Regions from separate parts of the Companilactobacillus zhachilii genome, predicted to be linked through region 2. Evidence: predicted binding sites of a transcription regulator. Region 2 holds the regulator's gene; the other holds the start of a gene.
The links. The regulator NrdR, encoded in region 2, represses ribonucleotide reductase genes. The targets are predictions, from matches to a motif close to ACACNATATATNGTGT.

Region 1 (16,347 bases), 1.0 Mb from region 2:
TGAAGATATCCTTGAATAGGTCTTTAACTAGGGCAGACTTAGGAGCATAACTGTTGGTTACATATTTATCGAAGTATGATCCGTCAGCGTATTTAGATTTATCAAAATCGTGGAAAGTTTCTTGACGTTCTTTGGCAATCTCATTACTTTCAACCAGTGTCCAGTAATTAAGTAGCATAAAGTAGACGTTGATGAATTCAATGGCTTCTGGAGAACCATATTCAAGGTGATGACATGCTAAATAGGTATGTAGTCCCATAGCGCCTAAACCGATCGAATGGCTCATCTTGTTACCATGAGCAACTGGAGGAACGGCAGTAATATTGGAAGCATCACTGACAAATGACAATGCACGTGTCATCGAACGGATAGACTTACCAAAATCAGGACTTTGCATCATATTTAAGATGTTTGTTGAGCCAAGGTTACAACTGATGTCAGTTCCTAATTTAGTATATTCTTGAGCATCATTTAGTTCGGAAGGTACTTGTACTTGTTGAATTTCAGTACACAAATTACTCATGATGATTTTACCATCGATGGGATTTTCACGATTGACAGTATCGATATTTAAGACGTAAGGATAACCAGACTCTTGTTGCAACTTACTGATTTCATCTTCTAGATCACGTGCTTGAATCTTATATTTCTTAATACGGTCATCATTGACCATCTTGTCATAGTCTTTAGTAATGTCGACGTATGAGAATGGTTTGCCGTATACTTTTTCAACTGAATAAGGGCTAAATAAATACATAGGTTCGTTTTTACGAACTAATTCGTAATATTTATCAGGTACGATTACGCCAAGTGATAAAGTCTTAACACGGACTTTTTCATCGGCATTTTCCTTTTTGGCTGAAAGAAAATCGATAATATCAGGATGGAAGACATTCAAATAAACGGCTCCAGCACCTTGGCGTTGGCCTAATTGGTTACTATAACTAAAACTATCTTCAAGTAACTTCATAACGGGTAAGACACCAGATGAAGAATTGTCGACACCTTTAATAGGTGAACCTGATTCACGTAAGTTTGAAAGTGTAATACCAACACCACCACCGATACGTGATAGTTGTAAAGCACTGTTGATTGTTCGACCAATACTATTCATATCATCAGTAACTTGAAGTAGGAAACAAGAAACATATTCACCGCGACGTTTTCTACCTGCATTTAAAAATGATGGTGTAGCGGGTTGGTAACGTTGTGAAATCATTTCAGTAGCCAAAGATTTAGCTAAATCTTGGTCGCCATGAGCAAATAAAAGGGCATTAAAAAGAATTCTCATCTCGTAATTTTCGAGATAAAGATCGCCGTCATTAGTGTGTAAGGCGTATTGGTTATAAAATTTATAAGCGGCCATGAATGATTGAAATTGGAAATGTTGATCCAACAAATAGTTATATAAACTTTCAATGAATTCAAGTGAATATTCATCGACAACTGATTTTTCAATGTAATCATGTTCAACTAGGTAGTCAATATGGTCTGCGAAGGAAGCAAATTTTTTCATATTTGGTTCGACATTCTCAGAGAAAAAGGCTGTAACGGCTTCTTTGTCCTTATTTAAAGGAATTTTGTCGTTTACGGGGATGTTGATTTCGTTATTTAATTTAAAATAACTAATTTTGTCTGCATCAAGGTTATTTAATCCCAATTTCATTCACTACTTTCTTAAAGTTTTCGACATCTTTTTGTGTACCGTTGAATTCAAATTGAAAAACAACGGGTACATTTAATCCAGCGGCGATATCTTTAGCCGTATGATTATAAAGAGTATTAAAGTTCCGATTGCCACCGCCAGCGACACCAACACAGTTTTTGGCATTGTCTTCATACTGAAGAAAGTCGATGACAGAGTCCATCATATCGTCGTCATAAGCTGGGACAATAAGAATAAATGGCCGACCCATTTGATAAAACGGATCGGCGTCGGTAATTTCATATCCATCTATTCCGAGCTTATTAACAAAACGCTTTGTTTGACCTGTAATTGAATAATAAGCTATTTCTTTCATACTAATCCACGAGTTCCTTTAAGCTATCTGGACGAAAGCCGACGATTGGGTCCATAGCTGAATTCATGACAACAGGAACACTTTGGAAACCTTGTTGTTTAAGAGTGGCTAAGTATTGTGGTTGTTGATTGATATTTCTTTCTTCAAAAGGAACGTTGTGTTCTTTAAGATATCTCTTTGTCATTTTGCATTGCATGCAGTTATTTTTGCTATATACGATTACGTTATTCATGTTATTACTTCCTCTCAAGTGCTATTCTCAATTAGTATAATCATTTAAATAATGAAACACAATATATTGTGTCCACTGTAACGATTAACACACGATATAGCGTGGTTATGTCGCCATTATAAAAAGCTCGCAAACGTATGTACCCACACATTTTTGACCGTTTTGCAGCTCAATTTCAAATAATTTTTCGATTCGTGGTAAAATTAAGAGTAATAACCATTATAGAGTTATGAAGCATTTAAGACAATTAATTTAGTTGGGAGAAAACTATGAATTCTTGGAATTTTGTGGGAATTATAGCGTGGATCATTGTTATTGCGCTATTGATCTTTGTAGTATTTAATATTAGAAATCGTCATTTAAAAATTTTAGTAGTTAAAAAGGGTAAAATTACTGGGGCAACAATTTTGATTGACCTGGTGGAGATTTTAGTCGTTATTTTGGCTGTGAGTGGTCTGTTATATACAAGTTTATTTACCAAAGTCGATTTAACCGATAAAAATGAAGTAGCAGTTTCATATAAATACGATCCAATGATTGTCCAAACAACTAATGATGGACAAGGTTATTACGTAAAGATAGATAAAAAAGAATCTAATACCGCCACAGATGTTTATCAATATTGGATCAATAATTCAACTTACACAGTATCTAGTCGTAATGCAACGATTTCAGATGCGACATTACCTTTCACTGTCTCTGGCTTACATTTGAATTGGCCAATGAAGAAAATTAAGAAGTTAGATGCGAAGTATCAAGATGCGTACGTAATTACGGTACAAGCTAAGTACAAGAATAATTTCATCAATGGATTAGGATTAAAAGCTAATCGCTATGCAATGGAATATCGAGTATTGAGAGTTCCAGCACGTTCATTTATTAATGTTGAAAAATAGGGATTTTATTAAGTATTAACGTTGAAACTGCTGTTAGTTTCAATAACATAGCCGAAGGGTGAGAAAGAAGAGTTTGGGACAAAACATAGCTTTTTTTGCTTAAAACAAATGGCGCCAGCAATCCAAAATCGGATTACTGGCGCCATTTGCCTTAATGTTCGAAAGAGGAACATGTTTTGTCCCACTCTCGTATCGAATTAATTATTTAGCTTTTTTGATTTTCTTGATGCTAACAACAATCTTATTGTTCAATTCCATCTTATTGGAATTATCCTTAGGATCATTTTTAACAATTTCCATCAAAGCTGAGTGTTCGTAAATCTTCTCAACTTTACCTTGGAATGGGTAATCCATATCTTCATCAACGGAGCAATCGTAAACAGTACCAACCTTCAAGTATTCTATTTTCATATGTAAATTCTCCTCGGATTAATTAATTAACAGACTAGTATAATAATATAGTAGAAGAAATATTTCAAACATAGGAGTCCTATAATGGATAAAAAAATTATTGTTATCACTGGAGCAAGTGGAACTGGGAAAACAACAATTAGCAAATATTTGCAAGATACTTATCATATACCGAGTGTTATAACTCACACTACTAGATTACCACGTGTGGGCGAAAAAGACGGTATTGACTATCATTTTGAGACAAAAGAAAGCTTTTTAAAGAATCATTACCTAGAAAAAGTTGAATATAGTGGTAACTGGTATGGATCGTCAGAAGAAAGTTTAAATGAAACTTGGAAAAAAGTTGACGCCGCAAGTATTGTTGTCGACACCAAAGGAGCCGCTTCTTATAAAGAAAAGTATGGCAATCAGGCAGTTGTCATTTTTCTAGAAGTCGATTTGGATACAGTTCGTCAAAGATTGGCTGATCGTGGGGATGATATTAGTCGTTTAAAGGCTCGAATCAGTAGTGATGAATTCAATCGCGACCTTAATATTCCGGCAGAATTAAGGGGCAAATGCTATAAAATTACTAATAAAAACATCGAAGTAACGGAAGAAAACGTTAACAAAATACTAAAAAGCGAAAATATCAAGTAAAACGATATTTCACAAAGAAGCTCTAACCATTGGTAATCCTGTGGTTAGAGCTTCTTTAATTTGTGAATGTCAAAGTGTAACATTCTTATACAATTGCTGTAACAATTCTGCAATATTCAGAGAGTATTATAGTCATCGTTGAGTGATAAGAAATTAATAATTAAGAAAATTTAAAAAATAAAAAACAAACCATTACGGGGGATTTCAATTTTGAATACTAACGTTAAAAAGAGTCTTATTTCATTTACAGCTGCTGCAGCATTGGCAGTTACAGGTTTAGGTTTATCAAACGCTTCTACAACAAAGGCTGCTTCAGAAGTTTTAACTAACGCACCTTCTGCTGTACGTACAAAGGTAATGTCAGCACTTTACACAACACCATCATCAAACGGCAAGAGTTCTGGTCGTGCATTGGCAGCAAATAGTGCTTGGGCTGTTGGTCAAGCTGTTAAAGATGATCAAGGTAACACATGGTATCTTGTAGGTGCTAACGAATGGGTTAACGCTAACGATGTTACAGATATGGCTGCAGTTACAGAATCAGCTGCAACAGACGATAAGTCATCTTCAGAAAAAGTTGTTAACACTGCTAAACAATATTTAGGCACACCATATGTATGGGGTGGTAAGACACCTTCAGGTTTCGACTGCTCAGGTTTCACATCATACGTATATCAAGAAGCAACTGGTAAGAGCATTGGTTCATACACAGTAGCTCAAGAAGGTGCCGGAACACAAGAAGCTGTTTCTCAAGCATCAGCCGGAGACCTATTATTCTGGGGTAGCAAAGGTTCAACTTACCACGTAGGTATCTACTTAGGTAACAACCAATACATCGCTGCACCACAACCAGGCGAATCAGTTAAGATTTCAACAATCTCAGGTTACTTCATGCCTTCATTCGCTGTTAAGGTTCTATAATAAGCATTCAAAATTAAAATCATTCACGTACAAGACTGTCCGGTTGGGCGGTCTTTTTTTGTCTTAAAATTTTGTAGTTCAGTATTATGAAGTTATTTTGACTGAAATTAATCCTTATATGAGTAACTTATAAGTTAAATGATATTTATTATTGATAATTATATAGAATGGCCTTGGACACAAGTTTCGTATGATAGACTGGAAATGGTACTAAATTATACGAAGGGGAGTTAATTATGAAGAAAAGCTTAGCAATCATTGCTCTTTCTGCAGCGATGATTTTAACCAATGCCAATGTAGTAGAGGCTTCCAATAATATACAAGGGGATGCGGATACGACTGTTAAAAGCAGTAAGGTTTACACAAAGTTACCTGATTATAATGGTAAAGACGTGGTGATAATCGAAAATGATTCGCATTCGAATATTAAACCAATTGCTCTATATGAAATGCAAAATGGTAAATTAGTCAAAACGGGCGACAAAGTTAAACAATTTGGTAATCATTACATGCTATTTTGGAAGGCTGATCCTGTAAAAATAAACGGGAAAACATGTTGGCAAATAGGTGATAATTTATATCTTAAGTCATCACGAGTTTCTCAAATAAACCTTCAAAAAACACAAGCAGTAGGTCAAGAAATTCAAAATTTTGGAAATTCTTCAGATGATAATTCAACTGAAAATACAGATACAATTAAGGTAACTAATGTTGATGGTGAAGATGTTCCAGTAATGTCACTACAAAAAGACGGATCATTTGATTTGAATAGTGAGAAAACATTATCTAACAATTCAACTTGGCATTCTGATAAAGTAAGAAAATATAAAGGTGAAGTGTATTGTCGTATTGCAACTAATGAATGGGTCAATGCAACTAATTATGTAGTAAAAAATTAATTAGAATAACGAAATTATTTATAATAGAAAAGGAAATCTCAATTAGAGGTTTTCTTTTTTTATGGCTAATATAATAGCAATATACTGATACATTAGCTGGAGGGGTTCGAAAGAATGCCAGCAGTGATAGTGGTGTTAGGGCTTTAGTCCTTACACCACGGACGTATTTTGAGATTCACGGGGTGTGTGAAGCTCAAAATCGAGGTTCGAGCCCCTCCGGCGGCCCTCAAAAAAATTCACCAATTCTTCATAATTTGATATAAATTTATTCGTATTTAAAAGTTATTATTTAAGCATAGTCAAAGAGAGGAAGAGGTGAATGAATGGAAAGATAAAGCTTCAAAATAGAGATAACCCTTTAAAAGATAACTATTGAAAACAATGAATTAAAAATAACCCCTTAAAACATATATACAATTAAAAATTTAATCCCCTAATAAATAAACTTAAACTTCAGATATCTCCCCCCTATATAGATAAAGAAGTTAAATCAAAGATGACTATTCCCCCGTAGTTAATCTTCAAAAGAAAGAAGTTGATATTTATCCTACTATTAAATATCATGACAGCCTGCTTATTAGCGGGCTTTTTTTTTGCTCAAATTTGATAGAATAAGGACAGAGGTAAAATAATGCAAAATATAATTGATGTCATCTATAATAAACTGCCACAAATGTCAGTAACCGATAAGAAAATAGCGCAAGTTGTTCTGCAACAGCCCAAAGATGTTGTGGATTATACGATTTCCCAATTGGCACAAACAGCGGCTGTAAGTGAGGCATCTGTATCTCGTTTTTGTAAAAATTTAAATATCGATGGATTTCATCAATTAAAGACGCGTTTAGCACAAGTATCTGAAAATGAGAATGTGACAGTAACAATTGACGATGACGTTCAACAAGTATTAAAGAATATTACTGATAATAAAAATATTGAGATCAGTAATACTTTGAAAAACTTAGATACAAAAAAACTTAATCAAGTCCTTGCTTTGATTAAAAAGGCACGATTAATTCAGATAGTTGCAGAAGGTAACACTTATCCAGTCGCCATTGATGCTGTTTATAAGTTCAATCAAATTGGATTATTAGCTATGAGCGATGCAGCGTTTGAAACTTCATTGGCACAGACTTTGAATATGAACCAACAAGATATTTTGATAATAATTTCTAATTCAGGTGAGTCTAAATCATTGATGAAACAGCTTCAAGTAGCTCATAGTCAAAATATTCAGGTGATAGCTATTACTAATCGTGAAGATTCACCCATTGCTCAAAAAGCTGATTTCCATTTGAAGACTTATGTCCGTGAACAAATTTTTCAATCTGAGTATTATTTCTCAAGAATTGCGGCATCAACAATGATTGAAGCCATATTCTTATTACTGATTGGTCAAGATAAAGCGACTCTGAATAAAATCGCACATCATGAAGAATTGATTTCTGATCGTAAACTTTAGTATCCTGCTTGACAGGGTATTTTTTTTACTTTATTATGAAAATGAATTTCAGATATAAATAAAATATGAAAATATATTTCTCACAGGAGTTCAAAAATGGAAAAATTAATCGAAACAGCTTTAACAATGATCAAACCAGGGATGACTGTTAGTTTTGGTGGCGGTCGAACGGTTGGACGTCTCATCAGAGCTTTGGATGTCTCCAAGATTCATGTAGCTAGTCCCTCAGAACAAACTCGTAAGCTTTGTCAGAAGCTAGGTATTCCGGTGATGCCGTTGGAACAAGTGACAAAATTTGATGTGGCCTTTGATGGTTGTGATAGTCTCGACCAAAATCTCAATGTTTTGAAGAGTAACGGTGGCATTCATACGTTAGAAAGGTTATATGCAAATTTGGCTGAACGCTATATTATTATGGCTCCACAAGAACGTTTTACGGCACAACTTAATCCTCAGGTTCAATTAACACTAGAGGTGTTGGAAGAGGCAATACCACAAGTTTTATCTATGGTTAAACAATTGGGTGGTGTGGCTGAAGTGCGACAATCACAAGATATGGCGGGAATGGTTCGAACACCAAATGGCAATGGTTTAATTGACTGTCATTTTGACAATTGGTCTGAAATTGATTCGATTAATAATGTATTAAGTGCCTTAGCAGGTGTTTTAGGGACATCTTATTTTAAAGATGTAGTGACAGATGCCTTGTTGGCAACAGATGAGAATGTAAAACATATTAGGAAAGAAGATTTGAAATAATGGCTAAATATAATTGGGGAATGATTGGTACTGGCTGGATTGCTCATGAAATGGCTGATGCTTTGAATGCAGTTAATGGTGAAATTTATGGCGTTTCAGATATGAACGCTGAACAAATGGCCAAGTTTGCGGCGGAAAAGGGGATTGCACATCAGTTTACGAATCCAAGTGAGATGATTAATGATCCCAAGATTGATGTCATTTATATTGCGACACCACACACATATCATTATCAATATATTAAAGAAGCGTTAATTGCTGGAAAAAATGTTTTCTGTGAAAAAGCTATTACAGTTAATGCTAAGCAATTTGATGAAGTACAAGCTTTAGCTGCTAAGAAACATTTGATTTTAACTGAAGGATTTACTTTGTTACACATGCCGCTTTATGCAAAAGTTAAGCAAATTATTGCTGATGGCAAAATTGGTGAGGTTAAATTAGTCCAAGTCAACTTTGGTAGTTTGAAGGATTATGATCCAAAGAATCGTTTTTTTAACAAAAAATTGGCTGGCGGGGCTTTGCTTGATATTGGTGGTTATGCGACCGCCTTTGCCAGAAGTTTCTTGGCTAAGCAACCAACCAATATTTTAACGACTGTAAAATATTTTGAAACTGGCGTTGATGAACAATCTGGTATTATTTTGAAAAATGATGACGAACAAATGGCAGTGATGGCTTTATCAATGCGGGCTAAACAGCCTAAACGAGGTGTTATTTCAGGAACGAAAGGATATATTGAAATTAGCAACTATCCACGTGCCACCGAAGCGGACATTACTTATACAGCAGATGCACATACAGAAAAGACTGATAAAATCACGGCTGGCGATGATAAAAAAGCATTGCAATATGAAGTCAGTGATATGCAAAGATATATTGAAAACGGACATGATGATGGACAATTAGCTCTGTCACATGATGTTGCTCATATTCTGAACGACGTGAGAAATGATTGGGGCATGAAGTATCCGTTTGAATAAGGAATAAAATATAATTTTCTTGCTTCTTCTGGCTAGAGTGTGTCTTCAAATATGCCGTCTCCAGAACCTGGTGCTGTAAGAACGACAAAATCAGTCGCCCTAACGGCACTTTCACTGCCAGTGACTGTTTCCCTGCTCCTCCGACTAGTTTTTTTATAATTGAATGAATAATAAATTTAATATTTGGTAATGTTTTAAAACTATTGTATTGATGCAATCCTAAGACAGTTATATATTTTCATAATTTAAATTGAAGACACACCCGAGTTTATTCGTTGTTTTTCCTAAACATGCAGCATAAACGTACAAAAAAACATAACTTTTTCGCTTAAAACAAAGAAGACTAGCAATCCAGTTTTGGATTTGCTAATCTTCTTTGTTTTAATGACCCTGTTTTGTCACACTCGCTTGTCTTTTAATCGGCATCATGTTCTTGATGCCACTGTTTAATGTATTCCAAACGCTGCTTAAAGAGTCTTTCCTTACCTTGTCCAGTTGGAAGGTAATACTGGCTATTCTCAATTTCTTTAGGAACAGTTTTCATATTAGTTAACTTGTCTTGATAATTATGAGCTAATTTGTAGTCTTCTCCATAACCCAGATTTTTCATCAATTTAGTTGGAGCATTTCTAATTTGTAGGGGTACGGGTAAATTGCCGTATTTCTTAATATCCTTTTCGGCACGCAAAACGGATTTATAGACGGCATTGGATTTGGGTGCAACTGATAAATAAATGACGGTCTCAACCAAGTGAACGTTGCACTCAGGCATACCCAAAAATTGACAAGCTTGAAAGGCATTGATTGCAACATTTAAAGCATTAGTGTCAGCCAAACCGATATCTTCACTAGCAAAACGAACTAGTCGTCTGGCTATATAAAGTGGATCTTCGCCACCATCGAGCATGCGCATGACCCAGTAAATCGCTGAATCGGTGTCACTATTACGCATTGATTTGTGGAGAGCCGAGATAATATTGTAATGTTCTTCACCATTCTTGTCGTAACGTAATGATTTGGTATTTAATAATTGCCGAATGTTATCAATATCAACGTGTGCCACCTTATCCTTAGTTTCAGAATTGATGACAGCCATTTCGAGGGTGTTCAAAGCTACACGGGCATCTCCATTAGCGTAAGCAGCAATTAACTCCAAGGTGTCATCGTCTATCTCAACTTTTGCTTTTGGAAAGGCTTTGGGATTTTTCAAAGTGTTTTGTAATAGTTGAATTAAATCGTCAGTTGTTAGCGATTTGAGAACGAAAACTTTACAACGGGATAGTAAAGCTGAATTGATTTCAAATGACGGATTTTCAGTTGTTGCACCAATCAAAGTAATACTACCTTTTTCAACGAACGGCAAAAAAGCATCCTGTTGGGCCTTATTAAACCGATGAATTTCATCAATAAAGACAATCGTCTTTTGTCCCATCTCACGATTCATTTCGGCTTCTTTCATGACTTTCTTAATATCGTTAATACCGCTAGTAACGGCACTAAAAGTGATGAAATTAGACTTAGTTTTCTTGGCGATGATTTCGGCTAAAGTTGTTTTACCCACCCCAGGAGGACCCCAGAAAATTAGTGACGGGATGTTATCTTGATCGATAATATCTTTCAAGATTTTATTGTCACCAATCAAGTGCTGTTGACCGACAAAAGCCTCTAGCGTTGTGGGACGAACCCGGTTTGCTAGAGGAGAATTGTCGTCATTATTTTGATTTGCGAAAAGTGATTCTTGCTGCATTTTTGACCTTCTTTGATGATTTTGCCTTTAGGTAACTTCTGACGAATGTATTAAAACTACTTTATAGCATTCTTGATTCTGGTCTCATTATATCCTAACAAGATCAAGAACATAACAACGTATAAAACTAATGGAATTAACGCGTAATTTAAATTAATAGCCGCAATGGTCGTTGCTGTTTGAGTTTTATTTGAAACATAACCTGATACTTGTAATGATTCAGCGGTGATCAATCCACCTAATCCAAGTCCCAAGTTAACTCCGAAATCGTCAGTTGAAGCTAGAACTCCTTCGGCCTGGATTCCCATTGAAGTACCATAACGAATCGTATCGGCAATCATGATGGAAACTAGTCCGATAATGAAGCCACCACCGATACAATTAATGAAGATTCCGGTAAAGAGTAAGGGTAGGTTTTCGGAATAGGCAGCAATGGTAATAATCAATTGACCAATAAACGCCATAACGATTCCTAGCAGCATAGTATTTTTCTTGCCTAGTTTAGCTGAAACAAAGTAGATTGCTACCACCCCGATTAAAGCAGTTAAAGTAAAGCTATTGGCTAAGGAAACGAGGTTTTCGTTATGAATGATGTATTTAAAGTAGTAAATTGTCGTCTGATTTTTAATAGCAGTTGTTAACCAGTATAAGAAGATAACGATGGAAATAATGATCCAAGGTTTATTTTGTCTTAACATTTTCCAAACTTCTGATAGTGGTTGATGACTGATTTCTTTATTTGTGTAGCGTTCTCGTACATGGAAAAAGGTATTCAGTATCAAAATTAATGAGATGATACCAAAGACAATGATTGTACCTAAGAAACCTTTTTGTTGATTGCCTTTGCCAAAGAAACTTACTAAGGGGATGGTAAAGACGGCAACGATAATTTGTACGGAACTACCAAAGAATTGTCTAATAACGCCTAATAAAGTGGTTTCTTGTTCGTTGTCTGTCATCGTAGGTAAGATTGATGTAATTGGCAGATTAACGGCAGTATAGAAAAATCCGAGACCAAGGTAAGTAACATAGGCCCAGAGTAATTTCCCAGAATGTGGTAGGAAATTAGGTGTGACAAAAGTTAAGACAGCGAAAATAACATAAGGAAATGAATACCACAAGAAAAATGGTCGACTCTTACCCCATTTAGAATGAGTATTATCGATCATAATTCCAATAATTAAACTTTCGAAAACATCGGCTGTTCGAGCTACTACGAAAAGAATCGCAACTTCACTAGCAGTCAAACCAAAAACGTCGGTGTAGAAGAAGAGAAGATAGGTAGTCATCATTTGGAAAACTAAATTGTCCGCTGCATCGCTTAAACCATAACTGATTCGTTCAGTTAATGAGGTTTTCCATTTGTTCACAGGAAAGCCTACTTTTGTGTAGTCAAACGACGGTAAAGCTCGCGTCCAACGATATCGTTTGTCCACATCCAAGCGATATGACCGAGAGCTTCGGAAATGTGTTCTTCAGTAGGTTGATCTTTAGCTGAAGGAACAGTCTTCATCATAGGCATGATTCCAAGATGGAAAGCGACCCAGATTGCTAGACCAAAAATGGCACCAGAGCCTTTTCTGATGAAAGGTGAGTATTCTGATAGAACTTCATAAATGATGGCAAAAGATGTTGAGAAACCAAAATGCATCAAAAAGCTTGCCCAAGGCATTTTGTGTCCTGAATATGAATAAGTTCCACGAGTGATTTTTTGAGGAATCCCTGCTTGTTCCATCAAAGTTTGTGGAGGATTAACCGCATCACGTTCCGGAGTACGAGGTGGTAAGACGTTCTCCCAACCTAATTTAACGAATCCTGAGAAGATACCAGCGGCCGTCCCAGCAATAATAGCTGCCTTTAAGTCGACTTTTTGAGCCTTAGTTAATTTCATGATTTGACGCCTCTCTTTATGATTAATATACCTAAAGTATAAGCTTGTCTAATTTTGAATTCAGGTAATTAGTCTTGAGATTCATAATTTCTTCATAGATTGTTATAAATTACTTCGTACTTTAGAAATTGTATATTCATACTTTCCCGGTACTATATAACCATAGTCAAATAACAAAGGAACAAAGAGGTGACCGGATGAATAAACAATCCAGCTCCAAATTGAATTACATGAATTAACCCCCTTAAAATATTAAAGACCCTTATAAACAAAAAATTATATCTCCCCCCTTAAAGATATAGATAAGAATTTATTTGAAAGAAGTGACCAGATGGAATTGGAAACCCTCGTAAACTATTAATTTCTTAGATAACTCACTTTACACATGAATAGAAATAAACCCCTATATAATAAATACTCTATTTTAAAAAAATTTAATCCCCTTATAAATAAACACATAAATGAAAACTTTAATATCTCCCCCCTATATAGATATAAAGTTAATTTTCTAAATAACAATTAGATATTTATTCCCCCGTAAATATCTCTCAAAAAAGTCTGCTGAAGAGCGGACTTTTTTTATTTATAATATGCCGTCTCCAGGAGCAAAAAAATTAGGTCGCTATGGGGACCGGTCTGAGCCAAGGTCTCAGACCTCGATTTTGAGCTTTGAGAAAACCGCTTAAATCTCAAAACTCGTCCCGTGGTGTAAAGGCTAAAGCCTTAACGCCACCTTCATAGCAATCTAATTTTCTTGCTCCTTCCGACTAGGGTCGTTGTTATATATCAGACTTATTTCCAAGTTAATTGGATATATTAAACGGTAAAAGATATTGTTTAGAAGTTAGCAAACCATATGTGAATGTATGCTTTCTGTTGCTTCAAAATAATATTTTAATGATAGGGGATGTGGGTGAATTCATTTTTTGGGGGAATAAATGGATTATTTTTGTATTTGTCAGTTGCCTTATATGATGTTAATTAATAAAAGTCTAGAATGTTGCATTGCGCTAGTTACTTTTTAGTAATCTCTAGCTATTAAATGTCTGATACTCCGATACGTTATTATTGGTTAAAAAAACAAAAAATAAACAAGCCGGAAGAAACAAGAATTTAGGTCGCTGTGAAGGTGGCGTTAGTGCTTTAGCACTTACACCACGGGACGACTTTTGAAATTCGTGTACTTTGCGAAGTTCAAAATCGAGACTTGAGACCGATTTTTGGCTCAAGTCGGTCCCCATAGCGACCTAAATTTCTTGTTTCTGGAGGCGGAATCCTTCTAACTATCGATTTTTCTTCACATTTACTTACTACTTATTTCTAACTTTCAAAACGTTTCTTTCATAAATTCCCGCTATTATATAAGCATAGTCAAGAAACGAAGAGGTGACTCGGATGACTATAACAGCTTTACTTTAAATAGATTATTAAAAATTAAAAACGAATAGATTTTTTCAATATATCTCCTCCCCCCCTGATATATAACAAAGAATTTAAACTAAAAAAGGAAGAAAAGTTTATGAAAAATACAAATACAAAAAGAGCTGGCCGCAAGGCTAGCTCTTTTCTTTGTGTACCGTAATAAATGATTTACATATTATTTACAGGTTATTTGGTCAAAATTTACAATGATTCGTTATGCTAGAAAAATGAAAGGGTGGGGAGAAATATGTCATATATGCCAAATATGATTAGTTGGGGTGTTCCTTTTAACTTATTGGGATTGATTATTTTGGAAGCTTTTTCGTTATCTCCTACTATGAGAAAGGTAAGGGACCATTTTTTTAATTCTTCGAAACTATCTAAACGTCTTTATTTTTTAGCAATGCAAGTTATTACTTTTGCGATGATTGTTTATATACCTTACTTCTATCAGATATTGATTTTCCTAATGGCATTTTCAATAACGTTTGATATATCCAAGGTAAGTACATGAAAAAGCCCGTACAATCAATGATTGCATGAGCTTTTTATTTAAGAATTTTTTTGAATTCTAAAGTTGTTTGGATTTGGATTTTGTCAGATGTCTTAGAGTAAAGCAAAGTCTGCACTCAATGCTTTATTCTACTTCTTATATTTGGCTGCTTCTTCATTGCTGCAATAAAGGAAGTGGCCAGGTAGTACTTCTTGTAATCTTTGGTTGTCTTTGAAAGGACTCTTGTGATCAAAATCGATTCTTGTACGTTTCTTTTCAATCTCTGGATCAGGGACGGGGATAGCGGACAAGAGGCTTTGAGTATAGGCGTGCAATGGATTGTTGTAAATCTCATTAGAATCAGCCAACTCGACGATTTTACCACGGTACATAACGGCAATACGGTCGGAAATGTACTTAACCATGGAAAGATCATGGGCGATGAATAAGTATGTCAAACCTTGTTTCTTTTGAATATCTTGCATCAAGTTAACAACTTGAGCTTGAATTGAAACATCAAGGGCTGAGATAGGTTCATCAGCGATAATGAATTGAGGATCAACGGCTAGGGCACGGGCAATTCCGATACGTTGACGTTGTCCACCTGAGAATTCATAAGGGTAACGAGTCATGTGTTCTGGATTTAAGTTAACCATGTCGAGCAATTCACGGACTCTAGCGTCACGCTCTTGTTCGTTTTTAACTAAACCGTGAACATCAAGTCCTTCAGCGATAATATCCTTAACTTTCATTCTAGGGTTCAATGAAGCGTATGGATCTTGGAAAATCATCTGCATTTCACGACGGAATTCCTTCATCTTAGGACCATGAGCTTTGATTTTACTAATGTCTTGACCATTGAAGAAGATGTGACCATCAGTTGGGTTATAAAGTCTGATAATACTACGACCAGTAGTACTCTTACCAGAACCAGATTCACCAACGAGTCCAAAAGTTTCGCCTTTGTAAATATCAAAGGAAACGTCATCAACGGCTTTTACTTCGTTAGGTTTACCAATGTTGAAATATTGTTTGAGATTTTTTACGGATACGATTACTTCTCTTTCATCTGCCATTATTTAGCATTGCCTCCTAACTTTTCAAATTTCTTGTAACGATTGAGAATTCCGGCTGGTGGTGTAACTTTTGGTGCATTAGGATGAAGCAACCAAGTAGCCGCGTAATGATTCTTAGATACCTTAAAGAATGGTGGTTGTTCTTCTTCATCGATTTGCATAGCGTAAGCATTACGTGGTGCAAAAGCATCGCCCTTTGGTGGGTCCAACAAGTTTGGTGGAGTACCAGGAATTGAGTTCAAACGATCATTTTCGTTTGTATCAAGAGTTGGCATTGAATCGAGCAAGCCCCATGTATATGGATGTTGAGGATTATAGAAAACATCATCAACCGAGCCATATTCAACGAAACGACCGGCGTACATAACAGCCACACGGTCAGCAATTCCGGCAACAACTCCCAAGTCGTGGGTGATGAAGATGATTGATGTACCGATTTTTTGTTGAAGTTCACGTAACAAATCAATGATTTGAGCTTGAACAGTAACGTCAAGCGCT
Region 2 (16,347 bases):
AATTGGGGTAGGTATTCCCAATGATGACAGTCAGAAAATAGATTTGAAGGGAAAATACGTGATGCCAGGGATGATAAATGCCCATACTCATATCATGATGGATCCCTTTCTCAATAAATTTAATTATGCATCTGAAACTGAAGTGACTTTCGAGGCGTTGAATAATTTGCAAAAACTTTTGCTGTCAGGAGTTACTTATGTGAGAGACTGTGGTTGTGCCTTTGATGTTGATATTAAATTACGTAAGTTACAAGAAGATGGGCAACTCAAAGGAACTGAAATTTTACCATCTGGTCGTCCGATGACAATGACAGGTGGCCACGCAGATTTTGTTGAAGGACTTGATGGGGAAACGACTTGGGGTCATATTACGGATTCTAACGATGCTATGCGTCATGCCGTTCGTCAGAATTTCAAACGTGGTGCTAACAATATTAAAGTCATGGTCACAGGTGGAGTAATGTCACCAACTGACCAAGTTGACGATGTTGAATTAACAGAAGAAGAAATTCGTATAGCGGTTGAAGAAGCTCACAGTAAGCACATGACAGTGGCAGCACACGCCCAAGGTAATCGTGGAATTCAGTTTGCACTCAATGCTGGTGTTGATTCAATTGAGCATGGAATTTATCTTGATAAAAAACAAGCTGAATTTATGAAAGATAATGATATCTGCTTAGTACCGACCTTGAGTGCCTGTGTTAATATTGAAAAATTTGCAAAAGGTAAAGTTCCAAATTATATGTACTTGAAAAATCAAGCTGTTAAGGCCGATTTATTCAGAAATGCAACAATGGCTACACAAAAAGGTGTCAAAATTATTGTTGGGACCGATGCTGGAACACCCTTTAATAGTTTTGACACGGGCACGGCAGATGAAGTTGTATTACTTACTGAATTAGGATTAACACCTTATCAAGCTCTATTAGGAACAAACATTTATGCGGCTGAATTATTAAAGATTGATGACCAATATGGCAGTATTGATGTTGATAAATTTGCTGATTTTTTGGTATTGGACGAAAATCCATTAGATGACATTACTGCAATTAGACAAGCTAATAAACTAGTTTATAAAAAAGGTGAGTTAGTTAATAAAAAAGTAAATGTTGGGCTGAATGAAGTAGCTGATTTGTTATAAAAGTTAGATTCTTTTCTAGCATAAATTTTTTTAAAATAGTAAAGTATAGGGTAAGAGCTAGGCTATGACAGAGCAGATTGTCATGGCCTTTTTGTATGAAAAGAGGTCATTGGTTTGGATAATTCCGTATCAACTCGGGTTAAATTGTCAATTTTGGCAGTGGGATTGTTATCATTTACAGGTATTTTAATTGAAACATCAATGAATGTGACATTTCCAACATTGGTTAAAATGCTTAACGTCAGTCTGGGTACAGTTCAGTGGCTGACAACGGGATATTTATTGTTAACAACAATTGTTATGAGTACAACGGCTTATCTTTTGAAAAAATTTAATCCGCTAAAGTTATTTATTTTCGCAACCGCTTGTTGTTTTATCGGTTCGCTGGTTTGTTTAATGGCACCTGATTTTCCAGTTTTGCTAGGTGGGAGATTATTACAGGCAGTCTCTACAGGACTTTCAACACCATTGATGTTCAATTTGATTTTTGAGGAAATACCTACTTCTAAGTTAGGGCTATATACTGGTTTAGCTGGGATTGTAATTTCATTAGCTCCTGCCTTAGGGCCTACCTATGGTGGTGTCGTTAATGGCTTGTGGTCGTGGCGTGAAATATTTGTAGGTGTTTTGCCATTAATTATTTTATTGTTTATTATTGGGATTTTTACTATTCGTGGTCAAGCTCGAGGTACAAAGGGGATTTCCTTTGATTATTTGAGTGTGGCAGGATTAGCCATAATTTTCTCAACAATTTTATTTACTTTTGATCAAGCAGGTCGCTATGGCTGGGATTCTAAGAAATTTTTACTTTGGGTATTAGGTTCGTTAGTGATTTTTATAATATTTACTTGGTACAATCGTCAAAGTAGTCGTCAATTGATAGATTTTTCAATATTAAGAGTTCCAGTTTTGAGGTTACGTTTATTTGGATACTTTAGTTTGCAATTTATAAATATCGGTTTGTCATTTGTTTTGCCGATATTTGCTCAAACAGTTTTAAAACTAGATTCAGCACAGGCTGGATTAATGCTACTACCGGGTTCGTTGCTAGGTGCAGCAGTCGGCCCTATTGCCGGTTATATGTACGATAGACGAGGAGCTTGGATTCCACTATTGATCAGCGGTTTATTAATAACTGTTGGTTCAGGTCTATTTTGGATTAAGAGTGAAAGCTTGACGATGGTGGGGATTATTTGGATTTATATTTTAGTAAGGATTGGTTTCAGTATGGGATTTGGAGTCTCATTATCCGACGGAAGCGTTCAAGTAAAGGGGGCGAAGAAGTCGGACCAAAATTCGCTTTATAGTATGATGCAACAATATGCGGGTTCACTAGGAACAAATGTCTTGTCGGTTGTTATTTCAGCAGTGGCTATAACAAGTGGCACCAATAATGAAGTTTTGAACACAATAGCGGGTGCAAAAATTGACTTTGCTATTTTAACTGTTCTATCGTTACTAGTATTGTTATCAATTATTTATGTTTATTTCAGATATGAAAGACAAAAAGATTAATTGAAAATCTTGGGAAGTTTGGTTAGTTGCCGTCTCTGGGTGTAAAAAATGTTGGCGCTGTGGGGACCGGTTCGAGCCGAAAAGCGGTCTCGAACCACGATTTTGAACTTCGCAAAGTACGCGAATTTCAAAACTCGTCCGGTGGTGTAATGACTAAAGCCATTACACCACCGTCACTGCAGCCAATATTTTTTGCACCCAGAAACTAATATATTTGTTATTTTTAAAACAGTGCTGTATTATTTGAAGTTTAATATAATCAAAAGGGCTAGATATTTTTTGTATACCAAGAAAAATATCTAACCTTTTTTTACATTGGATTCTATAACCAAAGTTGAGAAAAAACTGATGCGGTAAGAGTTGTTTTTTATCTTTCACAGTCAAGTGATTATAGGTTAACCCCATAGCTACCAAAATCTCTTGCTCTTGGAGGCGGAATATTTAACATGCATATTGACTGGAGGTTGCGTAGTGATGGGTAACTTTAATTTCACTAATCTGTTACAACGCAGTCTGATTTGTTAAAATAGAATTAGTTAATTCAGTTTTATTGGAGAATATATGTCAAAAAATAAAAAATTACTTTTAATAGATGGAAATAGTGTGTCATTTCGAGCTTTCTTTGCTATGCACAACGTTTTAGATAAGTTTGTTACTGGCGAAGGAATCCACACAAATGCACTATACGCATTCAACAACATGTTGGAATTGATTTTAAAAGATGAACAACCAACACACGCTTTAGTTGCTTTTGATGCTGGTAAGACAACTTTTAGAACCAAGATGTTTGATGAGTACAAGGGTACACGTGCTAAGACACCCCAAGAATTGATGGAACAATTGCCATTGATTCAAGAGATGTTAAATTACCGTGGGATAAAAACGTATGAGTTACCAGACTATGAAGCTGACGATATCATCGGTACAATGTCACGTAAAGCTGAACTGGATGGCATGGACGTGACGATTATCACCGGTGATCGTGATTTGACTCAGTTAGCAACTGATAAAGTTACGGTTAAAGTTAACGTTAAAGGTGTTACGGAAACCGAAGCATATACCCCAGAGCACGTTCAAGAAAAATTAGGCATTACACCTAAACAAATCATTGATATGAAGGGCTTAATGGGTGATACATCTGACCATTATCCTGGTGTTGAAAAAGTCGGTGAAAAAACCGCTATCAAATTGATTAATGAATACGGTAGCGTTGAAGGTATTTATGATCATGTCGATGAGATGAAGAAGAGTAAATTAAAAGAACACTTAATTAATGACAAAGACAAAGCATTTTTGAGTAAAAAGTTGGCTACGATTAATTTGGAAGCCCCAGTCGAATTGTCATTGGGTGATTTAGAGTATCGTGGTGATAACCAAGAACAATTAGTTCAGTTTTATCAAAAAATGAACTTCAAAACTTTCTTAAGTCGAATGGATATTCCACAAGAAAATACTTCTGAAGCTTTAGCAGATATTAAAGTGCAACCATTAGATGCTACTGCTATTAAAGCAATTGCTGGTAACACTAAGCCACAAACATTAATCGTTGAAGGTTTTGGTGAAAATTATCATTTGGCTCCAATTGTTGGTTTAGCAATATCGGATGGTAAAAACTATTACGGAACGACTGATGTTTCGGTATTAGAAAATGCTGATTTGAAAGCTTGGCTAGCTGATGAGACAAAGGAAAAGTATCTCTTTGATAACAAGCGAACGATTGCGTTATTGCATCGTTATGGTTGTGATATAGCTGGTATTAGTTTTGACATGTTATTAGTGGCCTATTTATTGGATACTAATGATAACAAGCAAGATATCGGTTTAGTTGCCAAAAACTATAATGTCAATTTGCCATCAGAAGAAGAATTTTATGGTAAAGGTGTTAAGAAGGCTGTTCCTGAAGACACTGATATTTTATTGAACTTCTTAGCTCAAAAGGCACAAGTAATTGCAACTTTAAAAGATAAGATGATGTCTGAATTGAAAGATAATGATCAGGACAGTCTTTATGATGAGATTGAACTTCCATTATCAAATGTCTTGGCCAGTATGGAAATTAAAGGTATTACAGTTGAAGTTTCCAAGTTAAAAGAAATGGAAAATACTTTTGCCACTCGTTTAGCCGAAATTGAAAAGAAAATTTATCAAGAAGCAGGCAAAGAATTTAATATTAATTCGCCTAAACAATTGGGAGTAGTCTTGTTCGAAGATTTGAAATTACCTGTTGTTAAGAAAACTAAGACTGGCTATTCTACATCAGTTGATGTTTTGGAGAAATTAAAAGATAAGTCACCAGTAGTTCAGATGGTTTTAGATTATCGTCAAATTTCTAAAATTCAATCAACTTATGTAGTCGGATTACAAAAGTTTGTTCAACCAGATAACAAGATTCATACGATTTATTTACAAACTTTGACCCAAACAGGTCGTTTGTCATCAATTGAACCAAACTTGCAAAATATTCCAATTCGAATCGACGAAGGTAAGCAGATTAGAAAGGCATTCGTGCCACAGCATGAAGATTGGGAAATCTTTTCAGCCGATTATTCACAAGTTGAATTACGTGTTTTAGCTCACATTTCGGGTGATGAACATATGCAAGAGGCGTTTAAGGAAGATTACGATATTCATGCTCATACGGCCATGCGTATTTTTGGCTTGAATAGTACTGATGAGGTAACACCAAATATGCGTCGTCAAGCTAAAGCTACTAACTTCGGAATTGTATACGGAATTAGTGATTATGGTTTGTCACAAAATATTGGTATCAGTCGAAAACAAGCTGCGGCCTTTATCGAATCTTACTTTGAACAATATCCTGGTGTTAAGAAATACATGGATGATATTGTTAAATATGCACGCGAGAACGGTTATGTTGAAACAATTATGCACCGTCGTCGTTATTTACCAGATATTCACTCAAGTAACTTTAATATTAGAAATTTTGCCAAACGGACGGCAATGAATACGCCTATTCAAGGTAGTGCGGCTGATATTATTAAAGTTGCCATGATCAATATGCAGAAGATGTTGAAAAAAGAAAACTTGCAAGCTAATTTATTGCTACAAGTACATGATGAAATGATTTTTGAAGCTCCAAAATCAGAAATTGAGACTTTAGAAAAATTAGTGCCAAGCGTGATGGATTCAGCTGTCAAACTTGATGTTCCTTTGAAGGTCGAAACAGCTCATGGTCAAACTTGGTATGAAGCAAAGTAGGTTGATAATATGCCAGAGATGCCAGAAGTAGAAACAGTTAGACGTGGTTTGAATGCTCAAGTCAAAGGACGTAAAATCACTGATGTTGAAATACGCTATCAAAATTTAATTACTGGGGATGTTGACCAGTTTAAAGAATTTGTTACCGGGGCAACTATTACTGATGTAGGTCGTCGGGCAAAGTTTTTGTTGATTCATTTGGATAATGGCTATACAATTATTAGTCATCTAAGAATGGAAGGCCGCTATCGAATTTCGGCAGATCCAAGTGCCATTGATAAACATTCCCACGCCATTTTTACATTAGATAATGGTCAAAAAATGATTTATAATGATGTTCGAAAATTTGGTCGTATGCAGTTGTGGAATACCGACGATTTAGCTAACAATAAATCAATTCACAAACTTGGTCCTGAGCCACTTTCGGTAGAATTTACTTTTGAGGACCTGAAACCAAGAATAATGCGTCATCGTAAAGACATTAAGACTGTTTTGTTGGATCAGTCAGTAATGAGCGGTCTAGGAAATATTTATGTTGATGAAGTTTTGTGGAAGGTTAAATTACATCCGGAAACACCGGCCAACCATTTAACTGATACAGATATCCAAAACATTATTGAAGCTTCTAATCAAGAGATGAAAAATGCGATTGCTTCAGGCGGTTCAACAATTAGATCCTATGTTGATGCAACAGGCCACACAGGAAATATGCAAAATAGTCTCCAAGTTTATGGTAAGGAGGGGACACCTTGTCCACGTTGTGGAACTGACATTGTTAAAATCAAAGTCGGTGGAAGAGGAACGCATTTTTGTCCTAAGTGTCAAGTTGTCAAATGAGTAAAATTTACGGATTAACTGGTGGAATTGCTGCTGGAAAGTCGACGGTATTAGCAATGTTTAGGGATCACGGATTCATAATATTTGATGCCGATTCATTTGCCCGGGAAGTAGTCGTTCCTAATTCGATAGGGTTAAAACAAATCGTTGCGCAATTTGGAGAGCAAATTTTGAATGAAGATGGAACCTTGAACCGAGCTGAGCTAGGCTCAATTGTTTTCAGTGATCGTAATGAATTAGAAAAATTGAACCGAATTACGCGACCATTAATTAAAGAGAAAATTTTAGAGACTATTACATTGATCAAAAGGTCTACTAGTAAAACAATTGCCATTTTTGAGATTCAACTGTTATTTGAAGGCGGTTATGAGGATTACTTTGACGGTGTTATTAGTATTTATGAACGTCCGGAGATTCAATTAGCTCGACTTATGAAACGTAATAATCTGTCTGAAAAAGTTGCTTTGGACCGAATCAACTCCCAGATGTCGATGGATGAGAAGAAACGTCGAGCCGATTTTGTAATTGATAATTCAGGAGATTTAACACAGCTTCAACAGGAATTTAAAAAACTAATATCACAACTTTGATTTGGAAAAGAGGTTGGAATTTTGATTTGTCCACATTGTCATCATGATTCATCAAAAGTAATTGACAGTCGTCCCAGCGATGAAGGACGCGCCATTAGAAGACGTCGTGAATGTGAGTACTGTGGTACTCGCTTTACAACGTTTGAAAGATTAGAAAAGTCGCCGCTCTTGGTTATCAAGAAAAATGGTAATCGTGAGGAATTCAGTCGTGAGAAATTACTTCGGGGAATTGTTCGTGCAGCCGAGAAACGTCCAGTTACCATGGATCAGATGAACGATATCGTCGATAAGGTTGAAAATGAAATCAGAGCTAACGGTGAAAGTGAAGTTGGCTCACAAATTATTGGTGAACATGTCATGAAAATTTTAGCCAAGGTTGATGATGTTACTTATATCCGCTTTGCTAGCGTTTATCGTGAATTTAAAGACATGAATAGTTTCATGCGTGAAGTTCAAGAGATGATGGCAAACGGTAATAAAATTGATAAGAAGTAAGAGGGATGCCAGTGTCTACAAGTAATTTTGGATCAGAAAAGTTTACACCACTAGTAGGCTATTGGTGTTTGCCAAATGGTCATTTGAATGATGATGATCGTCACGTTTTAACCGATTTATATTTGCCCATTTTGGGAACAGAGGCTTTTAGCCTCTATTTGTTGTTGTGGGAAAAATTACCTAATAAGGAACTAGTCACGCAACGTAAAAGTCACGCTGAATTGCTGAGTTTATTAGGAATTGATTTGAAACGGTTTTATGAAGCACGCATTAAAGCTGAAGCATTAGGGTTGATCCGTACCTTTGAAAAAAAAGATGATCTTGGTCCATATTATGTTTATCAACTGTTTGAACCTTTATCACCGGATGACTTTTTTAAGGATGACTTGCTAAGTATCTTCTTATACGAGCAAGTTAGTGATAGTAAATATCGTTTATTGGTTGATAAATATGCTCATTCAGACTTGATTTTGCAAGATTCTCAAGAAATTACGAAGGATTTCTTGGAAGTCTTCCAATTGAGTAATAATGATTTGATCAATACACCAACTGAAGTTAAAAACGCGAAAAATAACTTTGCCACAACGGCTGATGTTAAGAAACCTACGTTAAATGCTAAGAAGGTTAAACCATTAGACTGGGAATTGATTTCTGATCGAATTCAACAGTTGTATCGAATTAATCCAGATAATTTATTAGAGAATCAAGAGTTGATCCTTAATCTGCACGCTTTTTATGGATTAGATGAGATGGTTTTGATTGATTTAATTGGTAAAACTTGTGATATTGTCAACAATAAAATTGATCCTAAACGTTTGAAAAAGTCAGTGCAGGACCGTTTTGAAAAGAATGCTAATATCTCCGTTAAAAACCAAGCTCCAACAGTGGAGACAACTCCAGATACTTCTGCAACAAGCCTAAACCGCTCTGACCAATTGATTTTGCAACAAGCGAAGTCAATGACACCTGCAGATTTTTTGGCGGCTCAAAAACAAAAAAGTGGCGGTTTTGTGGGTACAGTAGAATCGCGTGCTTTACGTGATATGGCTATGAAGACTTATTTGTCAGCTGGAGTTTTGAATATTATGGTTTACTATATCTTGCAAAATTCGCCGACCTTAACTTCGCCATTAATGGAAACGATGGCCAATGATTGGCAGCAAAATAATGTTCAAACACCTGAACAAGCTCTCAAACGCATCAATGAATTTCAAAACAAGCCGCGCAATCCTAAGCGCCGCTATAACAACAATCGGAATCGTAAAGTGGAACAAGCTACTGACTGGAGTAAAGTTAAAGCCAAAGTTCCAAAGCAACAAAACCAACAAACTAGTCACAGTGAAATGCAAGATCGCTTGAAACGACTAAGAAATAAGGATAATTAAGCATGGAAAATTTAGGAAATAGACTGGCAGAATATTTAAATTCAAAGAATTTGACGGAGGATTATCGCCGTCTTCTTAATGGTGCTTTGAAAGACCCAGATGTTCAAAGCTTCTTGAAAGAAAATAGCGATTCAATCAATCCTAATGCGATTTCAACGAGTGCCGCCAGTATTTATGAGTTTTACAATAACAAAAATCATGCTAGTGAATTGTCCCGTGGTTATTATCCTAAGTTAATCGTAAATAATCACAATATCGAAGTAGCTTACTATCCTAATGAAAGAACCCAGAATCGGGAAAAACGTGATCAGTATGAATCTGGTTTCGTTTTGATGGATATGCCTTCTGACATTAGAAGTGCTAAGTTGGATGATTACAATGGTGATGGTCGACAAGACGCCTTGGGCAAATCGCTTGATTTTATCGATAACTATTTGAACCAAAAAGGCTTTGTACCGGGACTATATTTAGCCGGTGATTTTGGTGTTGGAAAAACTTATTTGCTGGGTGCAATTGCCAACGAACTATTCAAACATGACGTTCATACGACAATGATGCATTTTCCTACTTTTGCGGTAGAAATGAAAAACTCGATCGGTTCTAACAGTGTTTTGGCAAAAGTTAATAAAGTTAAAGGTGCAGAAATCTTAATGCTTGATGATATTGGGGCGGATTCGATGTCTAGTTGGATTCGTGATGAAGTTTTAGGAGTCATTTTGCAATATCGGATGCAAGAAAATTTGCCAACTTTCTTTTCATCTAATTTTTCAATGCAAGAATTGGAAAAACACCTGGCTATCAACCAGCGTGGTGAGGAAGAACCAGTTAAGGCAAAGCGAATTATGGAGCGTGTTAAGTACTTATCACGTGAGGTTATTGTTACCGGTCAAAACAGAAGATTTGAAAAATAACTTGCAATCAATGAAAATAAATGTTTCAATAAAGCCATGAAAGATAACACTTTGGTTCTATTCAGGGAGGGTACGATTACTGAAAGCTTACCCATTACTGGAGTTACCACTTTCACATAAAACTGTATAATGGTCGGTTACTTTATAACCAAATGAGAGAAAACTGTTATTTGTTGTACAGTTTTAAAGTGGGTGGAACCGCGTAGAAATACGTCCCTGAAGTATGCACATATTTAAATATATGTATATACTTCAGGGACGTATTTTTTTTGTTATCAAATTTTAGGAGGAAAATAGTCAATGTCAAAAATCAAGTTAACATTCCCAGATGATTCAGTTAAGGAGTTTGACGAAGGCACTACAACCTTAGACGTTGCTAAGTCAATTAGCACATCTCTAGGTAAAAAAGCTGTTGCTGGTAAATTAAACGACACTTTGGTTGATCTTGAACGTCCAATCAAACAAGATGCCAAAATTGAAATTATTACAGCTGAAGATTCAGAAGATGCACAAAAGGTGCTAAGAAACACTGCTGCTTTAGTATTTGCTGCTGCAGCTAAGAGTTTCAAAGAAGACCTTCACTTCGGTGAAAAACAAGCTAATGACGATGGTTTCTATGTTGATACTGATAGTAAATCAGGTCAAATCAGTGTTGATGAATTAAAAGAAATCACAGCTTTGATGAACAAGATTATCAAGAACAACGATAAGATTGAAAGATCAATGATGGACAAGAAGGACCTTGAAGCAATGTTTAAGGACGATCCTTACAAGTCATCATTAGTTGCTGCTATTGAATCAGTTCAAATTCCTGTTTACACACTAGATGGATTTGTTGACTTCGGTTATGATGCCGTACTTACAAACCTTAAAGCTTTGAAACACTTTGAATTACTTTCAGTTGCCGGTGCTTATTGGCAAGGTAAATCAAGTAACCCAATGCTACAAAGAATTTATGGTACAGCCTTCTACAAGGAAGATGGCCTAAAAGCTGACCTTAAACGTCGTGCAGAAATTAAGGAACGTGACCACAGAACAATCGGCCGTGACCTTGACTTATTCTTCGTTGATCCAGAAGTTGGTGCTGGACTTCCATACTGGATGCCAAATGGTGCTACAATCCGTCGTGTCATCGAAAGATATATCATCGATAAGGAAGTTGCTTGGGGTTACCAACACGTTTACACACCAATCCTTATGAACTTGAATGCTTATAAGACTTCAGGTCACTGGGATCACTACCGTGAAGACATGTTCCCACCAATGGACATGGGTGATGGCGAAATGCTTGAACTACGTCCTATGAACTGTCCTTCACATATCCAAATTTACAACCACCACAACCGTTCATACAGAGACTTGCCTCTACGTATCGCTGAACTTGGTATGATGCACAGATATGAAAAATCAGGTGCTTTGTCAGGACTACAACGTGTTCGTGAAATGACTCTAAATGATGGTCACACATTCGTTGCACTTGACCAAATTCAAGAAGAATTCAAGCGTACACTACAATTGATGGTTGAAGTTTATAAAGACTTTGATATCAACGATTACACATTCCGTCTAAGTTATCGTGACCCTGCTAATACAGAGAAGTACTTTGATGACGATGAAATGTGGAACAGATCACAATCAATGCTTAAAGGCGCTATGGATGACCTTGGTCTTAAGTACTATGAAGCTGAAGGTGAAGCTGCTTTCTATGGTCCAAAACTTGATGTTCAAACTAAGACAGCTCTTGGTAATGAAGAAACATTATCAACTATCCAATTAGACTTTATGCAACCAGAGAAGTTCCAATTAACATATGTTGGTGCTGATGGTAAGGATCATAGACCAGTTATGATTCACCGTGGTATCGTTTCAACTATGGAAAGATTTATTGCTTACCTAATTGAAATTTACAAGGGTGCATTCCCAACATGGTTGGCTCCTACACAAGTACGTATCATCCCTGTTAACCAAAAACTTCACACAGATTACGCTAACGAAATTCTTTCAGAATTACGTGCTAAGAATATCCGTGCTGAATTGGATGATCGTGATGAAAAGATGGGTTACAAGATCCGTGATTCACAAACAATGAAGATTCCATACACAGTTGTTGTTGGTGATGATGAAGCTAAAGACGCCACAGTTTCAGTAAGAAAATATGGTGAAGAAGATTCAGAATCAGAAAACGCTAAGATGTTTGTTGACAGTGTCGTTGCCGATATTGCTAACTACAGTCGTAAAGACGTTACTGATAAATCAGATAAATAATGATTATTAAATAGTAAAATCCGGAACAGTCAATTGATTGTTCTGGATTTTTTTTGTTTCAATATGCCGCCTACAAGAGTAAAAAATTGAGGTTGCTATGGGGACCGGTCGGAGCCAAGGTCTCCAACCTCGATTTTGAGCCTTGCAAAAACCGCAAGTCTCAAAAGTCGTCCCGTGGTGTAAGCACTAAAGTGCTAACACCACCTTCATAGCAACCTCAATTTTTACTCTTTCCGGCTAGGTTCTTTCTTCAAATGAATTTGATAAGTGTATTTCCAAATTAAAAAAAATGTCCGATTCTGGAGACGGCATATTTAAACACAAACTTAATATAAAGAACAAAAATATTATGTAACATCCAAATTTATGTCTATAATAGATATGGTTTGAAATTAAGCAAAGAAGGCATAAATAAATTATGGATGAAAAAAGTAATAATTTAATAAAAAGTTTGGGTGCCGCTTATAACAATCAAATGATTAAAAATAATGCAGAACTAAAAAAGGCTGTTGAAGAATGTGCCCGACCTTTGATGGGTAATAATGATGATAAAGTTTACTTTGAAGTCATTGCTAAGTTATCCCACTGTGTTGTTAATTATTATCAAGCAAGTAGGGAAGAGGTCCCTGAAGAAATCAAGGCTATTTATGAACAAATTCAAAAAGATGTTCCTGCTAAGAGTGTTGTGGGTAAGAGGTTACGTAGACAATTTAAAGATGATAAGTTAGCATCAATTTTGTGATAAGTTTCTACCTATATAAAGGAATCTCTTAAATGAAGATTCCTTTTTTTGTTTTAGCAATTGTTGATAGTCTGATTAAATAGAATGGGTTTTAAATATTTGTAAGTAGTTATAAATTATGCTAAATTGGATGTATTGAAATCTTCAACAAACTAACCGAAAAGTTTTTCTATTGTATTGACAGAATAGGACTTTGTTGGTATAGTTAATAACTGTTGAGATTAAGCAGAAGCGCCCGCTTCTCACCTATGCAATTGCCTCTAGGTTAATACGATTACGTAGATAATTATAGTGGGCATGCTTGTGCAGCCCGCTTTTTTTTGTGGGTTAAATTACTCCGGAGGTGACTACTCATAGCAAGAGATTTATTAATAAATGATCAAATACGTGCTAAAGAAGTACGACTAATTTCTGAAAATGGTGATCAAGTTGGTGTTAAGCCAAAAGCTGAAGCACAACGTTTAGCTGAAGCAGCTAATATGGACTTAGTTCTAATGTCACCAGGTGCTAAACCACCTGTTGCCAGAATTATGGACTATGGTAAGTATAAGTTTGATCTTCAAAAGAAAGATAGAGAAGCACGTAAAAAACAGAAAACTGTTAGTCTTAAGGAAGTACGATTGAGTCCAACTATTGAAGAAAACGACTTCAATACTAAGCTTAATAATGCTCGCAAGTTCTTGGCTAAAGGTGATAAGGTCAAAGTTTCTCTTCGCTTTAAGGGTAGAGCAATCACTCATAAAGAGATAGGTAAGGAAGTCCTAGACCGTGTTGCTGAAAAGACCAAGGATGTTGCTACGGTAACTACAAGGCCTAAAATGGACGGTCGTAGTATGTTCTTAATGCTTGATCCAATTAACGCAAAAGATAACAAAAAGAAGAAATAGTGGAGGGATTTTCAATGCCTAAACAAAAGACACACCGCGCATCAGCAAAGAGATTTAAGAAGACTGCTAATGGTGGTTGGAAGAGAATGCATGCTTACACAAGTCACCGTTTCCACGGTAAGACAAAGAAGCAACGTCGCCAATTGGCTAAGCCAGGTATGGTCAGCTCAAGTGATATGAAACGTATCAAACAAATGTTAGCTACATACTAATTAATTATTTTTTATAATCAAAAGGAGGAGTCATTATGCCACGTGTAAAAGGTGGAACAGTAACTCGCAAACGTCGTAAGAAAGTTTTAAAATTAGCTAAGGGATATCGTGGTTCAAAACATATCACTTTTAAAGCAGCACATACTCAAATCATGGTTTCATACCGTTACGCATTCCGTGATCGTCGCCAAGTTAAGCGCGATTTCCGTAAGATTTGGATTGCTAGAATTAATGCTGCTGCAAGAATGAACGAAATCAGTTACAGCAAGTTAATGCATGGTTTGAAATTAGCTAATGTTGACATCAACCGTAAGATGCTAGCTCAAATCGCTATTGAAGATCCAAAGGCATTCACAAGTTTAGTAGATACAGCTAAGAAAGCTTTAGCTTAATTTTTTAAAACGTAATTTGGATAACCCCAAATTACGTTTTTTTACTAATTCGCAAAGATGAGGATTAAATTAATGTTTAAACCGTATATTATGCTTGATAAGATCACTGATATCAATGTTGAAGATCTAAAAGAACTTGGTATCACAACTATCATGACAGATTTGGATAATACTCTTTTGCCATGGAATAGTAACGAATATGATTTATCACTCCGTAAATGGCTTAATCTAATGGCCCAAAATGATATAGAAGTTATGATCGTGTCTAACAACAGTTATGAGCGAGTGGAAAAAGCCGTCAGTGAGTTACCCGTCAGCATCGTAGCTCGGGCTGTAAAACCATTGCCATTCGTGATCATGAAGCACATTAAAAAAGAAAATATCGACCCTAAAAATGTTTTATTTGTCGGGGATCAAGTTATGACTGATGTTTTAGCTGGAAATATGGCTAAATTAAAAACAGTTTTGGTCAAGCCGCTTGTTGATACAGATGCAAAGAAAACCCGCGTTAATAGATTTTTTGAGCGTCCGATTCTAAAAATAGAACAAAAGCGTGATAAGAATTTATATTGGAAGGATTCATTAAATGACAGAAAATGATGAAAAGTTGTACTGCATGGGATGCGGTGCACAAATTCAAACTGAGGATAAAGATAAGCCAGGTTATGTTCAAGCTTCAACTTTAAAGAAGTATCTTGAAGATGATGGCGATGAGGAAAAAGAACTCTTTTGTAAGAGATGTTTCCGTCTTCGTAATTACAATGAAATCACTGATGTTGATGTGTCAGATGACGACTTTTTGAAGTTGTTAGATTCAATTGCTGATGAGGATGCATTGGTAGTGAACGTTGTCGATATCTTTGACTATGAAGGTAGTGTTATCCCTGGTTTGCAACGCTTTGTTGGTGACAAAAAGATTCTAGTTGTCGGTAATAAAGTTGATTTATTGCCTAATTCAGTTAATAACAACCGCTTATTGAACTGGTTGCAACAAAAGAGTAAGGAAAATGGTATCAAGTCAGTTGACCAGATTATGGTTTCTGCAGTTAAGGGAACTAATGTCGATAAATTGATGGACATGATCGAAAAATATCGTGATGGTAAAGATGTTTATGTTGTCGGAACTACTAATACTGGTAAATCAACTTTGATCAACCGTATTATCAGTGCTAGAACTGATGTGAAAGATTTAATCACGACTTCAAGATTCCCCGGAACGACACTAGATCAAATTGATATTCCTTTGGATGATGGTCACAACTTGATTGATACACCCGGAATCATTCACCGTTACCAACTAGCACATTTTCTAAATGCTAATGATTTGAAGACTGTGACACCAAAGAAACCTTTGCGTCCAGCAACCTTCCAATTACGCGATAATCAAACTATTTTTGTGGCAGGACTAGCTCGGTTTGATTTTCTAAATGAACGTACGAACGCAACCTTCTACGTTACCCAAGGATTGCCACTTCATAGAACCAAGACCGCTAACGCCGATGAATTTTATAAAAAACATTTAGGCGATATTTTAACACCACCAACCGATATCAAAGAATTTCCTGAGTTTAAGAGCCAAATTTTCTCAGCCCATGAAAAGTCAGATATCGTTATTTACGGTTTAGGTTGGTTAACAATTCCCGCCGGAACAAAAGTGAAAGCTTATGTTCCAGATGGAGTTCGTGTTTCAATTAGAAACGCAATTATTTAAGGAGAATTACATGATTATTAAAGGAAAAAAGAACCGTTACTTGAG

Region 1: the regulator NrdR is predicted to act here: its motif matches at 2,310-2,325, upstream of nrdH (glutaredoxin-like protein NrdH).

What each region holds. Positions count from the first base shown of each region.
Region 1 covers NZ_CP031933.2:44,004-60,350, forward strand. Annotated here, with positions in the region: gene nrdE (class 1b ribonucleoside-diphosphate reductase subunit alpha) at 1-1,666, opposite strand, end outside; gene nrdI (class Ib ribonucleoside-diphosphate reductase assembly flavoprotein NrdI) at 1,647-2,021, opposite strand; gene nrdH (glutaredoxin-like protein NrdH) at 2,023-2,253, opposite strand; gene D1B17_RS00190 (LVIS_2131 family protein) at 2,523-3,149, shown strand; gene D1B17_RS00195 (DUF2187 domain-containing protein) at 3,351-3,560, opposite strand; gene D1B17_RS00200 (guanylate kinase) at 3,645-4,202, shown strand; gene D1B17_RS00205 (C40 family peptidase) at 4,413-5,123, shown strand; gene D1B17_RS00210 (SLAP domain-containing protein) at 5,360-6,022, shown strand; gene D1B17_RS00215 (MurR/RpiR family transcriptional regulator) at 6,654-7,481, shown strand; gene D1B17_RS00220 (ribose-5-phosphate isomerase A) at 7,578-8,240, shown strand; gene D1B17_RS00225 (Gfo/Idh/MocA family protein) at 8,240-9,220, shown strand; gene D1B17_RS00230 (replication-associated recombination protein A) at 9,636-10,967, opposite strand; gene D1B17_RS00235 (MFS transporter) at 11,024-12,337, opposite strand; gene D1B17_RS00240 (DUF1440 domain-containing protein) at 12,346-12,858, opposite strand; gene D1B17_RS00245 (hypothetical protein) at 14,528-14,794, shown strand; gene D1B17_RS00250 (ABC transporter ATP-binding protein) at 14,923-15,849, opposite strand; gene D1B17_RS00255 (ABC transporter ATP-binding protein) at 15,849-16,347, opposite strand, start outside.
Region 2 covers NZ_CP031933.2:1,043,656-1,060,002, forward strand. Annotated here, with positions in the region: gene D1B17_RS04600 (metal-dependent hydrolase family protein) at 1-1,141, shown strand, start outside; gene D1B17_RS04605 (MFS transporter) at 1,250-2,656, shown strand; gene polA (DNA polymerase I) at 3,218-5,875, shown strand; gene mutM (DNA-formamidopyrimidine glycosylase) at 5,885-6,712, shown strand; gene coaE (dephospho-CoA kinase) at 6,709-7,302, shown strand; gene nrdR (transcriptional regulator NrdR) at 7,324-7,797, shown strand; gene D1B17_RS04630 (DnaD domain protein) at 7,809-9,182, shown strand; gene dnaI (primosomal protein DnaI) at 9,185-10,093, shown strand; gene thrS (threonine--tRNA ligase) at 10,394-12,358, shown strand; gene D1B17_RS04645 (bacteriocin immunity family protein) at 12,777-13,100, shown strand; gene infC (translation initiation factor IF-3) at 13,454-13,987, shown strand; gene rpmI (50S ribosomal protein L35) at 14,002-14,199, shown strand; gene rplT (50S ribosomal protein L20) at 14,235-14,591, shown strand; gene D1B17_RS04665 (YqeG family HAD IIIA-type phosphatase) at 14,664-15,191, shown strand; gene yqeH (ribosome biogenesis GTPase YqeH) at 15,178-16,302, shown strand; gene D1B17_RS04675 (YhbY family RNA-binding protein) at 16,313-16,347, shown strand, end outside.